3 regions of the Erwinia sp. 1181_3 genome follow, and region 2 is predicted to be linked to each of the others. Evidence: predicted binding sites of a transcription regulator. Region 2 holds the regulator's gene; each other region holds the start of a gene.
What was found. The regulator PhoB, encoded in region 2, activates phosphate uptake and scavenging genes when phosphate is short. The targets are predictions, from matches to a motif close to CTGTCATAAAACTGNCNNAT.
Positions count from the first base shown of each region.

Region 1: phoA (alkaline phosphatase) is a predicted target of PhoB. The motif match lies at 1,583-1,602, and genes of this name have one in related genera.
Region 3: ugpB (sn-glycerol-3-phosphate ABC transporter substrate-binding protein UgpB) is a predicted target of PhoB. The motif match lies at 1,666-1,685, and genes of this name have one in related genera.

Region 1 is NZ_VTDE01000001.1:396,810-400,862, reverse strand. It holds gene phoH (phosphate starvation-inducible protein PhoH) at 1-26, shown strand, start outside; gene FY046_RS01845 (NADPH-dependent oxidoreductase) at 100-840, opposite strand; tRNA gene FY046_RS01840 (tRNA-Ser) at 1,329-1,416, opposite strand; gene phoA (alkaline phosphatase) at 1,664-3,067, shown strand; gene FY046_RS01830 (hypothetical protein) at 3,116-4,053, opposite strand, start outside.
Region 2 is NZ_VTDE01000003.1:183,324-187,376, reverse strand. It holds gene FY046_RS09220 (AAA family ATPase) at 1-564, opposite strand, end outside; gene sbcD (exonuclease subunit SbcD) at 561-1,784, opposite strand; gene phoB (phosphate response regulator transcription factor PhoB) at 1,997-2,686, shown strand; gene phoR (phosphate regulon sensor histidine kinase PhoR) at 2,710-4,023, shown strand; gene FY046_RS09200 (PstS family phosphate ABC transporter substrate-binding protein) at 4,043-4,053, shown strand, end outside.
Region 3 is NZ_VTDE01000005.1:102,428-106,480, forward strand. It holds gene ugpA (sn-glycerol-3-phosphate ABC transporter permease UgpA) at 1-154, opposite strand, end outside; gene ugpB (sn-glycerol-3-phosphate ABC transporter substrate-binding protein UgpB) at 252-1,568, opposite strand; gene livF (high-affinity branched-chain amino acid ABC transporter ATP-binding protein LivF) at 1,801-2,514, opposite strand; gene livG (high-affinity branched-chain amino acid ABC transporter ATP-binding protein LivG) at 2,516-3,283, opposite strand; gene FY046_RS14980 (high-affinity branched-chain amino acid ABC transporter permease LivM) at 3,280-4,053, opposite strand, start outside.

The sequences.
Region 1 (4,053 bases), on a different contig from region 2:
AACGAGCACTGCTTGCTTACAGTTAATCAGAGATGAAAGCGGGGCGGTCTGCGATCGCCCTGTACGAATCAAAGCCCGGCAGTGCCGGGCTTTTTTTGTTTATTTATTGATGCCGAAACCCTGTTTCAGGATAGCCGGCTGAACGTTCGGGAAATAGATATTCTGATAATAGCTGGCGGTGTTGTTGCCCCAGTTATCACCATCGGTACGCCCGGTACTGTTCCAGTGTGCCACCAGAACTTCGTTGTAAGCTTTAATCACGTCTGGCAATGAGGTGCTGTCATAACGTTCTTCGTGACGGAAGCCTGCCAGCGACATGCGGGGCTTCTGCACGGCGGGTTCATCGACATAGCCCAGCACCACGCCCGCCACCGGGAAGGTCAGTTCAGGCAGATTCAGCAGCTCAATCATGGCTTCTGGTTCACGGCGGATCCCGCCAATCGGCACGACGCCCAGCCCGTGTGAACGGGCCGCCGTCATCACCGCACCCAGCGCGATACCAATATCAGTCGATCCAGAGATCAGGCTTTCCAGGCTTTCATGCGCAATCTGCGTTTTACCTTCTGCGGCAATACCCTGCTGGCTTTTGTACATATCCAGCACGAAGGTGATAAATACCGGTGCTTTTGCGATCCACGGTTGGCCACCGGCGATTTCGGCAATGCGGGCGCGGGTAGCGGCATCGCGTACAACAACCAGTGATACCTGCTGCGAGTTGACGGAGGTCGGTGCAAGCCACGCTGCTTCAACAATGTCATCAATAATGCTGTCGGCGACAGGTTTATCAAGGTAGCTACGATCGCTGCGATGGCTTTTCAGCAGTTGGGTAATATCATTCATGGGATACCTGGCTGTTATAAGAGGTGAGAATAAAGGGGGTCAAGATAATAAATGTGGAGGATATTCGAGTAGTCCGTTTGTGCGGCAGATCACATTTATTGTTTTGATGGGGTCATCCCTGATACCTCGTCCCGGGTCGGGCATGCCCGCCCCCTACGTACAGGCATTATTCTTGAATAGGGCGAGACTCGTACCTTCCCTGATGTAGGGGCGAGGCATGCCTCGTCCAGGTCGGGCATGCCCGACCCCTACGTACAGGCAAAAAAAATGCCTGAACTTTCGTTCAGGCATTCTCTTAGAATATGGTGGTGAGAGAGGGGGATCACTCGCGCCATCCCTGGCGCTCGCCCTACGGGCAGCCTGCGGCTGTGCAAAACGGCTATCCTGCCGTTTTGTCGAACCCTGGCGAGGGTTCTTCACTCCCTCTCTCCACGGAATGACAGGCAAAAAAAATGCCTGAACTTTCGTTCAGGCATTCTCTCAGAATATGGTGGTGAGAGAGGGGTTCGAACCCTCGATACGTTGCCGTATACACACTTTCCAGGCGTGCTCCTTCAGCCACTCGGACACCTCACCATATTTTACTGCCGTCACCCACAGGGGGTAACGGGGCGGTACTATAGGCAGTCGCCGTTAATGGGTCAAGTAGTATTTTTCCCTATGGTTCTATTCGCTTAACTCATGAGCAGTCGCAAAATTCCATCATCAGCATACCCGGCGATGAAATCTCCCTGTCACGTGGCTGACACGAAAATGAAATAGTTGTATCGCAGACTGTGGCGCAGAAACATTAAGTTAAATTTATTCATGGAGATCGCCAACAATGAAACACAAAGCCTTTGCTCTTTCCCTGCTGACCTCGCTGATTTGCTCCTCTGCCGTGGCGGATATTGCCACCTGGAATCGTGCCGCACAGGGGGATATCACCCAGCCCGGTGGTGCACGCCGCCTGACCGGTGATCAGACCGAGGCAATTAAAGCCTCGTTAAACAATACCACGGCGAAAAATGTCATTTTGCTGATCGGCGATGGCATGGGTGACTCTGAAATCACGGCAGCGCGTAACTATGCAGAAGGTGCGGGCGGTTTCTTTAAAGGTATTGATGCACTGCCGCTGACCGGTCAGTACACCCATTACTCGCTGGATAAAAAAAGCCATAAACCCGACTACGTCACCGATTCTGCGGCTTCTGCCACCGCCTGGGCCACCGGGGTAAAATCCTATAATGGCGCCATCGGCGTGGATGTGAACGGTAAAGATTATCCTTCACTGCTGGAACTGGCTAAAGCCGCCGGTAAAGCCACGGGTAACGTATCTACCGCCGAACTGGAAGATGCCACCCCGGCCGCGCAGATTGCCCATGTTACCTCACGTAAATGCTATGGCCCGGTGAAAACCAGCGAACTCTGTGCCACCAACGCGCTGGAAAAGGGCGGTAAAGGTTCCATCGCTGAGCAATTGCTGAATGCCCGCGCGGACGTCACTTTCGGCGGCGGTGGGAAAACCTTCAGTGAGACGGCGAAAGCGGGCGAATGGCAGGGCAAAACTCTGCAAGAGCAGGCGAAGCTGCGCGGCTATCAGCTGGTGAGCGATCTCGAGGGGATGAACGGCCTGAGCGAAGCGGGCGACGATAAGCCGGTACTGGGGCTGTTTGCTGACGGCAATATGCCGGTGCGCTGGAAAGGGCCGAAAGCCACTTATCACGGTAACCTGGACGGGAAACCGATCACCTGTGAAGTGAATGCGGAACGTCCGGCATCAACGCCAACCCTGGCCCAGATGACCGATAAAGCCATCTCACTGCTAAGCAGCAAGCCGCAGGGCTTCTTCCTTCAGGTGGAAGGGGCATCTATTGATAAGCAGGATCATGCGGCTAATCCGTGCGGCCAGATTGGTGAAACGGTCGATCTGGATGAAGCGGTACAAAAGGCGCTGGAATTTGCGCGTAAGGACGGCAACACACTGGTGATTGTCACCGCTGACCATGCGCACTCCAGCCAGATCATTGCCAATGACAGCAAGGCACCGGGCCTGACGCAGACGCTGATCACTAAAGATGGCAGCCCGATGACCATCAGCTACGGCAATTCGGAAGAAGATTCTCAGGGCCACACCGGCACGCAACTGCGCATTGCGGCATATGGTCCTCATGCGGCGAATGTGGTCGGTCTGACCGATCAAACCGATCTGTTCTATACCATCAAGGCTGCTCTGGCGATCAAGTAACGATAAGGTGGGGCGACGAACTGTGCGTCGTCCCCATCCTGATGCTGGTTAACGTGACTGCTGGCAGATGTGGAGTACCTCTGAAAAAGGGATGCACACAGAGCGACTCTTCTCTGAACCTGTAGCGTGTTGCAGGATTTTCTTTATAAAAGGCCGGATTTGCTTCACGAACAATCTGGCCTCTTTATCATCAAACAGATAACCCATGACCTTGTCTTCCTGAACGCACAACGCCAGATGGCCCGCACTGCCATCGGAATAGGTGAAATTGATATCCTGCAGGGTACGCGTAAAAATGCCCGCGCACTCCATCTTCCTCCCTTCCTCGTAATACAGGTCTATCAGCAAGGTGTTCGTTGGCAAATCTGGCCAGCCTTCATACAGGGGCGGTAACACAGTGATATCCGTTTGTGGCTGACAGGTCCGTTTTTTCTGCTCTTCCTGGAAGGCCTTTTCACCGTCCTGCGACATCGCCTCATTATAAATCACCAGGTAGATTTCCCTGTCTTCAGCATCGGTGGGGCGCAGGCGTTCAAATGCGTGAATCGGTGCCGATGCGGTTCGGTTGGCTCGCCGCTGTGACCATCGCAGCTGGGCCAGTTGCAGGTCTTTATCGCTAATGTCGCGTGATGCTTCCCACTGCGCGGCAAACCATTGATGGATAGCTGCGATCTGCCCGGGGTCCTCGGTTAACAGTCCGGCTTCATCCCACCAGGACTGCTCGCTGCCTTCAAGATTTAATCCGTTAGCGGAAAAATTGGCCGAACCGACCAGCGCCTGTTTCGCCCCGGCGATGACTTTGGCATGCAGTTTGTCCGACTGGCGTATTGTCACGCCCGGCCTATCACGCAGCGCTTTGATCACCTGGGGATTGGTGGCGCCGCTGTCTACATTACAAATCAGCCTGGCGCGCTGACCGACGCGTGGGCAGATCATCGTGTCTGCCCCTTTTCCCCAAAATGCCACTGCCGCAAGCAGTTCTTCTT
Region 2 (4,053 bases):
CGCCGCCGACAGTCGACCGTATATTTCGGTGCCGGTCAGCTCTTCCAGTAGCTCGGCACGTTTATTGGCATCGGCATTGAGGAACGCGGCAAACTGCCCTTGTGACAGCATCATCGATTTGGTGAAGCGTTCGAAGTCCAGCCCGGTCAGGCTGGCTACCCTCTCCAGCTTATCTTTGACCTTGTCGGCCACGATGTGATTATCGCTACAGCGTGCCAGCTCAACCCGCGGTGCCTGCAGGTTACCATCGGCAGCACCGCGTGCGCGGCTCTGGCTCCAGAAGGCGCGCCAGGCAACGCCTTTCACCTCAAATTCGACTTCTGCCAGACACTCGGCGGTGTCACGGGTCATCAGATCATTTTGCGACTGAGTGATGCCTTTCAGGCGCGGTGTTTCGTGATACAACGCGAGGCAGATGGCATCCAGCAGGGTGGTTTTACCTGCGCCCGTCGGGCCGGTAATAGCGAACAGGCCGTTGCTGGCAAAAGGTTCTGCGGTGAAGTCGATTTTCCACTCACCCTTCAGCGAGTTGAGGTTTTTAAAGCGCAGCGTCAGAATTTTCATGATGGCTGCTCCTCATGGCGAACGGCTTCCAGCGTTTGAGCAAACAGCACTCTGGCGCGTTCCAGCCGTTCAGGTTCCTCGGCCTCCAGCGCCAGACGGCGGGAAAACACCTCTTCAACACTCAATTCATTCAGCGTTTCATTGTTCTGTCGGGCGATCACCTGTTCGCGCTGTTCGCGGCTGCGACGCAGCAGCACCACTTCTACGGGCAGGGATTCGGTCAGCTCCTGGATACGGCGCTGTAACTCACTGAGGTAAGCATCGGTGACGATTTCAATGTCCAGCCAGATGGTGCCACCCTGTGGATCGGCCGTGAGAGCCGCCAACTGCTGCTCAATCTGTTCCAGAGAGCCTTTGATCATCTGCATTGGCTGGAATAACGGGATCGGTAAGGCTTCGACCGCGCTGAGTTTGCCGTTGCTGAAGTCGACCTGAAACACGCTTTTGGCTTTACCCAGCTCATCAAAACTGAGCGGGATCGGCGAGCCGCTGTAGCGAATATGATCGCTATCGGCAATGCGCTGAGCGCGATGGATATGCCCCAGGGCGATATAGTCCGCAGGGGGAAAACAATCGGCGGGGAAGGCATCCAGCGTGCCGATATAGATATCACGCACCGCATCGCTTTTGGTCACGCCCATCGTTGTCAGATGGCCGGTGGCAATAATGGGTAGCGGCAGGCCCAGCGCATCACGTTGTTTCAGCGCTTCCTGCCAGCACTGCTGATAGTGTTCAGTTATGGCTTCCAGCAGGCTTTGCTGCTTTTCACGCCCTGACTGCCCGCTCTGGCTGCGCAGAATATCGCGCGGGCGCAAAAATGGAATGGCGCACAGCAGTGCTCCTGGCTGGCCATCGCGGCGATTAAGAACCAGAACCTGTTGACGAACATCGTCGCAGGCGGCGGCGATCACCCGAGTGTTCAGGCAGGCCAGCAGCTCGCGGGATTCATTCAGCATGGCGACTGAATCGTGATTGCCGCCCAGTACCACCAGTTGACAGCCGGTCTGCTGCAGATTGACCACGAAGCGGTTATACAGCTCACGCGCGTAGCTCGGCGGAGAGCCAGTATCAAAGATATCGCCTGCCACAATAATCGCATCCGCCTGCTGTGCTTCTGCGTTCACCAGCAGCCAGTCAAGAAATGCCTGGTGCTCGGCTGCCCGGCTTTTGGTGTAGAAAAACTGGCCAAGATGCCAGTCGGCAGTATGAATGATGCGCATGGGGGTCCTTTCATGGCAGAAAGCGTGGGGAGTATTATACCTGTCCTGCATCCCGAATTATTCAGAGCAGATAAACATATTGATGAGGAGGGGATTTTATTTAATTCCATCAATGCTTTTAGGGGGTGCTTTTTTCATAAAAGTGTCATAAAACTGACGCATAATGGCGCCGCATATCCCCGTGACAACCTGTCACTGTAGCAGGAGCAATAATGGCCAAGCGCATTCTGGTGGTTGAAGATGAAGCCCCAATCCGTGAGATGTTGTGTTTCGTTCTGGAACAAAATGACTATCAACCGATCGAAGCCGAGGACTATGACAGCGCAGTAAGTATGCTCATTGAGCCGTGGCCGGATTTAATCCTGCTGGACTGGATGCTCCCGGGTGGTTCCGGCATTCAGTTTATTAAGCATCTGAAGCGTGAAGCCATGACCCGGGATATTCCGGTTATGATGCTGACCGCGCGTGGCGAAGAAGAAGATCGCGTCCGTGGCCTGGAAGTGGGTGCCGACGATTACATTACGAAACCCTTCTCACCCAAAGAGCTGGTGGCCCGTATTAAAGCGGTGATGCGCCGTATTTCACCGATGGCGGTGGAAGAGGTGATTGAAATGCAGGGGCTGAGTCTTGATCCGTCATCGCATCGCGTGATGTCTGACACGCAACCGCTGGAAATGGGGCCGACCGAATATAAATTGCTGCACTTCTTTATGACGCATCCTGAGCGTGTTTACAGCCGTGAGCAGTTGCTAAACCATGTCTGGGGAACTAACGTTTACGTCGAAGATCGTACCGTTGATGTGCACATTCGTCGCTTACGTAAGGCGCTGGAACTGACCGGGCACGATCGTATGGTGCAGACGGTTCGCGGAACAGGTTATCGTTTCTCTGCACGCTATTGATTGTTCGCGCTGGAGTCTGAACCGTGTTGGAACGCCTCTCCTGGAAGAGATTATTGTTTGAGCTGCTGCTTGCCGGTTTGCCCGCGTTACTGCTCGGGCTGCTGGTGGGTTGGCTCCCCTGGCTGCTGTTAATCTCAGTACTCTGTGTGCTGGGCTTTCATTTCAACAACTTACTTCGACTCTCTCACTGGCTGTGGGTTGACCGCAGCATGACACCTCCCAGCGGCCGTGGCAGCTGGGAACCGCTGTTTTACGGCCTGTATCAAATGCAGGCGCGTAACCGCCGCCGCCGCCGTGAACTCGGTCATCTGATCAAACGTTTTCGTAGCGGTGCAGAATCTCTGCCTGATGCGGTGGTACTGACCACCGAAGAGGGGACGATTTTTTGGTGCAACGGCCTCGCACAGCAGATGCTGGGGCTGCGCTGGCCGGAAGATAACGGGCAGAATATCCTCAATCTGCTGCGTTACCCCGAGTTTACCCGCTATCTGCGTCAGCGTGATTTTTCTCGCCCGCTTACGCTGGTGCTGAACAGCCATCGCCATCTTGAATTTCGTGTGATGCCTTACAGTGAAGGGCAATGGTTGCTGGTGGCGCGTGATGTCACCCAGATGCATCAGCTGGAAGGGGCCCGGCGTAACTTCTTTGCTAATGTCAGCCATGAACTGCGTACGCCGCTCACCGTATTGCAGGGGTATCTGGAGATGATGAACGATTCCGTGCTGGAGGGCAGTCTGCGCGATAAGGCGCTGCACACCATGCAGGAGCAGACTAAACGCATGGACAGCCTGGTGAAACAGCTGCTGACCTTGTCACGCATTGAAGCTGCTCCGGCGATCGATTTGCAGGAAACCGTGGATGTGCCGATGATGCTGCGGGTGTTGCAGCGTGAAGCGGAAACGCTCAGTAACGGCCGCCATGATATTTATTTCCATACCGACCCGCATTTGCGCGTGTTTGGCAACGACGAGCAGCTGCGCAGTGCGATCTCCAATCTGGTGTATAACGCGGTTAACCATACGCCGGATGGCACGCGTATTGATATCAGCTGGCTGCGCAGCCCGCAGGGGGCACAGTTTAAGGTTAAAGATAATGGACCCGGGATTGCACCGGAACACCTGCCTCGTCTGACCGAGCGTTTCTATCGGGTTGATAAAGCGCGTTCCCGACAGACGGGCGGTAGCGGATTAGGGCTGGCTATCGTGAAGCATGCGCTCAGCCACCACAATACGCGCCTGGATATCAGCAGCACGCCCGGCGCTGAAACCTGTTTCAGCTTTCAATTGCCACCAAGGTTGATTGTCAGTGCCGAACTGGTCGAGAATGCGTTGCATTAAGTCTCACGGAACCCATGCAATGAAATTGTT
Region 3 (4,053 bases), on a different contig from region 2:
TGCTGGAGATGCCGAAAGGATCGACGTTTTGGACCGAGTACCACAGGGCTTCGCCCGCGGGCCAGAGGAAGAAAATGATCGTGATTAACAGCTGTGGCAGCACCAGCAGGTAGGGCAGTGCTTTGGCGCGAAATACGGGACGAGGTTGGGACATAAAGGTTTATCTCGTGCGAAAAACGTCACAGGGGCCGACCGCTGTTCTGGTCGGCCCTGATGGGCGGATCGGGGATCCACCCCTACATGCGTCTACGTTATTTGGTCTGTTGTTCGAAACGACGCAGCAGTTGATTACCACGTTCAACGGCGCTATCCAGTGCCGCCTGCGGGGTTTTCTTGCCCGTCCAGACGCTTTCCAGCTCCTCATCCACCACGGTACGGATCTGCGGCATATTGCCCAGACGCATCCCTTTGGTGAACGGCAGTGGATCTTTGTTCAGCATCTGACGCGTCGCAATGTCTGCACCCGGATTCTTGTCATAGAAACCCTGCTGTTTGGTCAGCTCATACGCGGCCGTGGTGATCGGCAGGTAACCGGTTTTCTGGTGCCATTCAGCAGCAATTTCTGGTTTCGCCAGGAACTGCATGAACTTGGCGACGCCTTTGTAGGTTTCTGCATCTTTGTTTTTCATGACCCACAGGCTGGCCCCACCGATGATGGCGTTCTGTGGCGCGTTCGGCACGGTTGCATCGTACGGCATCATGCCTACGCCGTAGTTGAACTTGGCGTGGCTACGGATATCCGCCAGCGAGCCGGAAGAGGCGGTGGTGATGGCACAGTCGCCGTTATAGAACTTGGCGGTGGATTCATCTTTACGGCCGAAGTAGGTGAAATCACCCTTCTTATTCATCTCTTCCAACAGGGCAATGTGGCGAACCTGCGTCGGTTTGTTGAATTCCAGTACCGAGTCAGTGCCGTCAAAACCGTTGTTTTTGGTGGCAACGGGCAGACCATGCCAGGCGCTGAAGTTCTCAATCTGGATCCAGCCCTGCCAGCCGCTGGCGTAACCACAGGTCATGCCCGCTTTACGCAGTGCTTCCGTATATTTCGCCAGATCCTGCCAGGTTTTTGGCGGCTGCTCTGGGTCAAGGCCGGCTTTTTTAAAGGCGTCTTTGTTGTAGTACAGCACCGGGGTAGAGCTGTTAAAAGGCTGGGAGATCAGCTGGCCTTTGGAATCGCTGTAATAGCCCGCCACGGCGGGCACAAACTGCTTCGGATCCATCGCAATGCCCGCGTTTTTAAACACTTCATTGACCGGAACAATCGCTTTCGATGCCATCATCGTGGCCGTACCGACTTCGTACACCTGCAAAATCGCTGGGGCTTTGCCAGAACGAATGGCAGCAATACCCGCTGACATGCTCTGCTCGTAGTTACCTTTGTAGGTTGGCACGATTTTATAGTCAGGGTTTTCTGCGTTAAAGCGGGTGGCCAGCGAGTTAACTTCTTCACCCAGCGCACCTTCCATTGAGTGCCAGAATGGGATCTCAGTGGCGGCCAGCGCATTGGCGCTAAGAGTCAGTCCCAGTACCACGCTAAGTGCGGTATGACGAAAGGCGATTGATGACATGTCGGTTTCCTGTACCCGGTGTTGTAAGGCGCGTTATCGCGCATTCTTTGAGTCGGGAGGTAACATGACATGCGAAAATGACAGAAAAATAACGAAGTTATGACAGTGAGGTGACAGCGAGGTGACGGTCGGGGATGCATTATTGATATCGGGCGAGGCATGCCTCGCCCCAACGGATAACGTAGGGGTCGGGCATGCCCGCCCTGTTTTACTGGCATGCCCGCCCCGGACATTAACCGCCTAAATACGCACTACGTACCGCTTCATTGGCCAACAACGCAGCCCCGGTATCTTCCAGCACCACATGACCGTTTTCGAGCACGTAGCCCCGGTCGGCCAGCTTCAGCGCCTGGTTGGCATTCTGTTCAACGAGGAAAATCGTCATGCCTTCCTGACGCAGCTGTTCGATGGTGTCGAAAATCTGCTGGATAATGATCGGGGCCAGGCCCAGCGATGGCTCGTCCAGCAGCAACAGACGCGGCTGGCTCATCAGCGCACGGCCAATGGCCAGCATCTGCTGTTCACCGCCAGACATGGTGCCGGCACGCTGTACACGGCGCTCATAAAGACGGGGGAACAGCTCATACACACGTTTGATGCGCTGCTGATACTGCTGACGCTCGGCAAAGAAACCGCCCATTGCCAGATTCTCATCCACCGTCATACGCGAGAAGACGCGACGCCCTTCCGGCACAATGGCAATCGCCTCACGCATAATACGCGCCGTCTGCCAGTCGGTAATGTCTTTACCGTCGAAGGTAATTGACCCCTCGGTGGCACGCGGTTCCCCGCACAGCGTCCCGAGAATGGTGGTTTTACCCGCACCGTTCGCACCAATCAGGGTGACAATTTCGCCCTGATTAATATGCAGACTGACATTGTGCAACGCCTGGATTTTGCCGTAATGCGCACTGATATTATTCAGGGAAAGCATAGCCTGACTCATATTATGCTTCTCCCAGATAAGCACGGATCACGTCCGGGTTATTGCGGATCTCGTCCGGCGTACCGTTAGCCAGCGGCGTTCCCTGGTTGACCACGTAAATACGGTCAGAAATACCCATTACCAGTTTCATATCATGTTCAATCAACAGTACCGAAACGTTGTGCTGGTTGCGCAGTTCCGCAATCAGCTCATCCAGCTCGTGAGTTTCTTTCGGGTTCAGGCCGGCAGCCGGTTCATCCAGCATCAGGATTTCCGGACGCGTCACCATGCAGCGGGCGATCTCAAGACGGCGTTGCTGCCCGTAAGCGAGGTTACCCGCCTGGCGGTTAGCCAGCGCCAGCAACCCGACGCGGTCCAGCCAGGTCGCTGCGCGGTCAAGCGCTTCGCTTTCCGCTTTACGGAAGGCCGGCGTTTTCAACAGACCAGAAAACACACCGCTTTTCAGATGCTGATGCTGGGCAACCAGCAGGTTTTCAATGACCGTCATTTCGCGGAACAGGCGCACATGCTGGAAGGTACGGACAATCCCCATGCGTGCGATTTTCTGCCCAGGCAGACCCGCAAGCTGCTTGTCCCCCAGCGTGATAGAGCCACCCGTCGGGCGATAGAACCCCGTCAGGCAGTTAAACACTGTGGTTTTACCGGCGCCATTCGGGCCGATAAGCGAGACGATTTCCTGCGGGCGCAGCTCCAGTTCCACATTATTGACGGCCAGCAAACCACCAAAACGCATCATCAGGCCATTAACGGCTAACAGAGGCTGAGTCATGCCTGGTCTCCTTTTTCTGCCGTTTTCAACTTCAGATGCGGGCGCTTCATCGGCAACAGTCCCTGTGGACGCCAGATCATCATCAATACCATTAAGCCACCGAGCACCAGCATGCTGTACTCGTTAAGATCGCGCATCAGTTCACGTGACACCACCAGCAGGATCGCGGCAAGAATCACTGCAAACTGCGATCCCATGCCGCCCAGTACCACGATCGCCAGCACAAACGCCGACTCGGCAAAGGTGAAGGATTCCGGGCTGACAAAGCCCTGACGGGCGGCAAACAGGCAGCCAGCGAAACCGGCAAAGGCCGCACTGATGGTGAAGGCGGTCAGCTTGATGCGCGTTGGGCTGAGGCCCAGCGAGCGGCAGGCAATCTCATCTTCACGCAGGGCTTCCCACGCGCGCCCCAGTGGCATACGCAGCAGACGGTTGATCACAAACAGCGTGATCACCACCAGCAGCAGCGCCACCATATACAGGAAGATAATACGGTCGCTCGGGTCATACTTCAGGCCGAAGAAGTTATGGAACGTATCCCAACCGCCGTCACGTGCGCTGCGGTTAAACTCCAGCCCAAAAAGAGAAGGTTTCGGGATCTGGCTGATGCCGTTCGGGCCACCGGTAATCTCTGTATTGTTCAGCAGCAGAATACGCACGATTTCACCGAAACCGAGGGTAACAATCGCCAGATAGTCACCGCGCAGACGCAGTACCGGGAAGCCCAGCAGCAGACCAAACGCCGCAGCGACCAGACCTGCCAGCGGCAG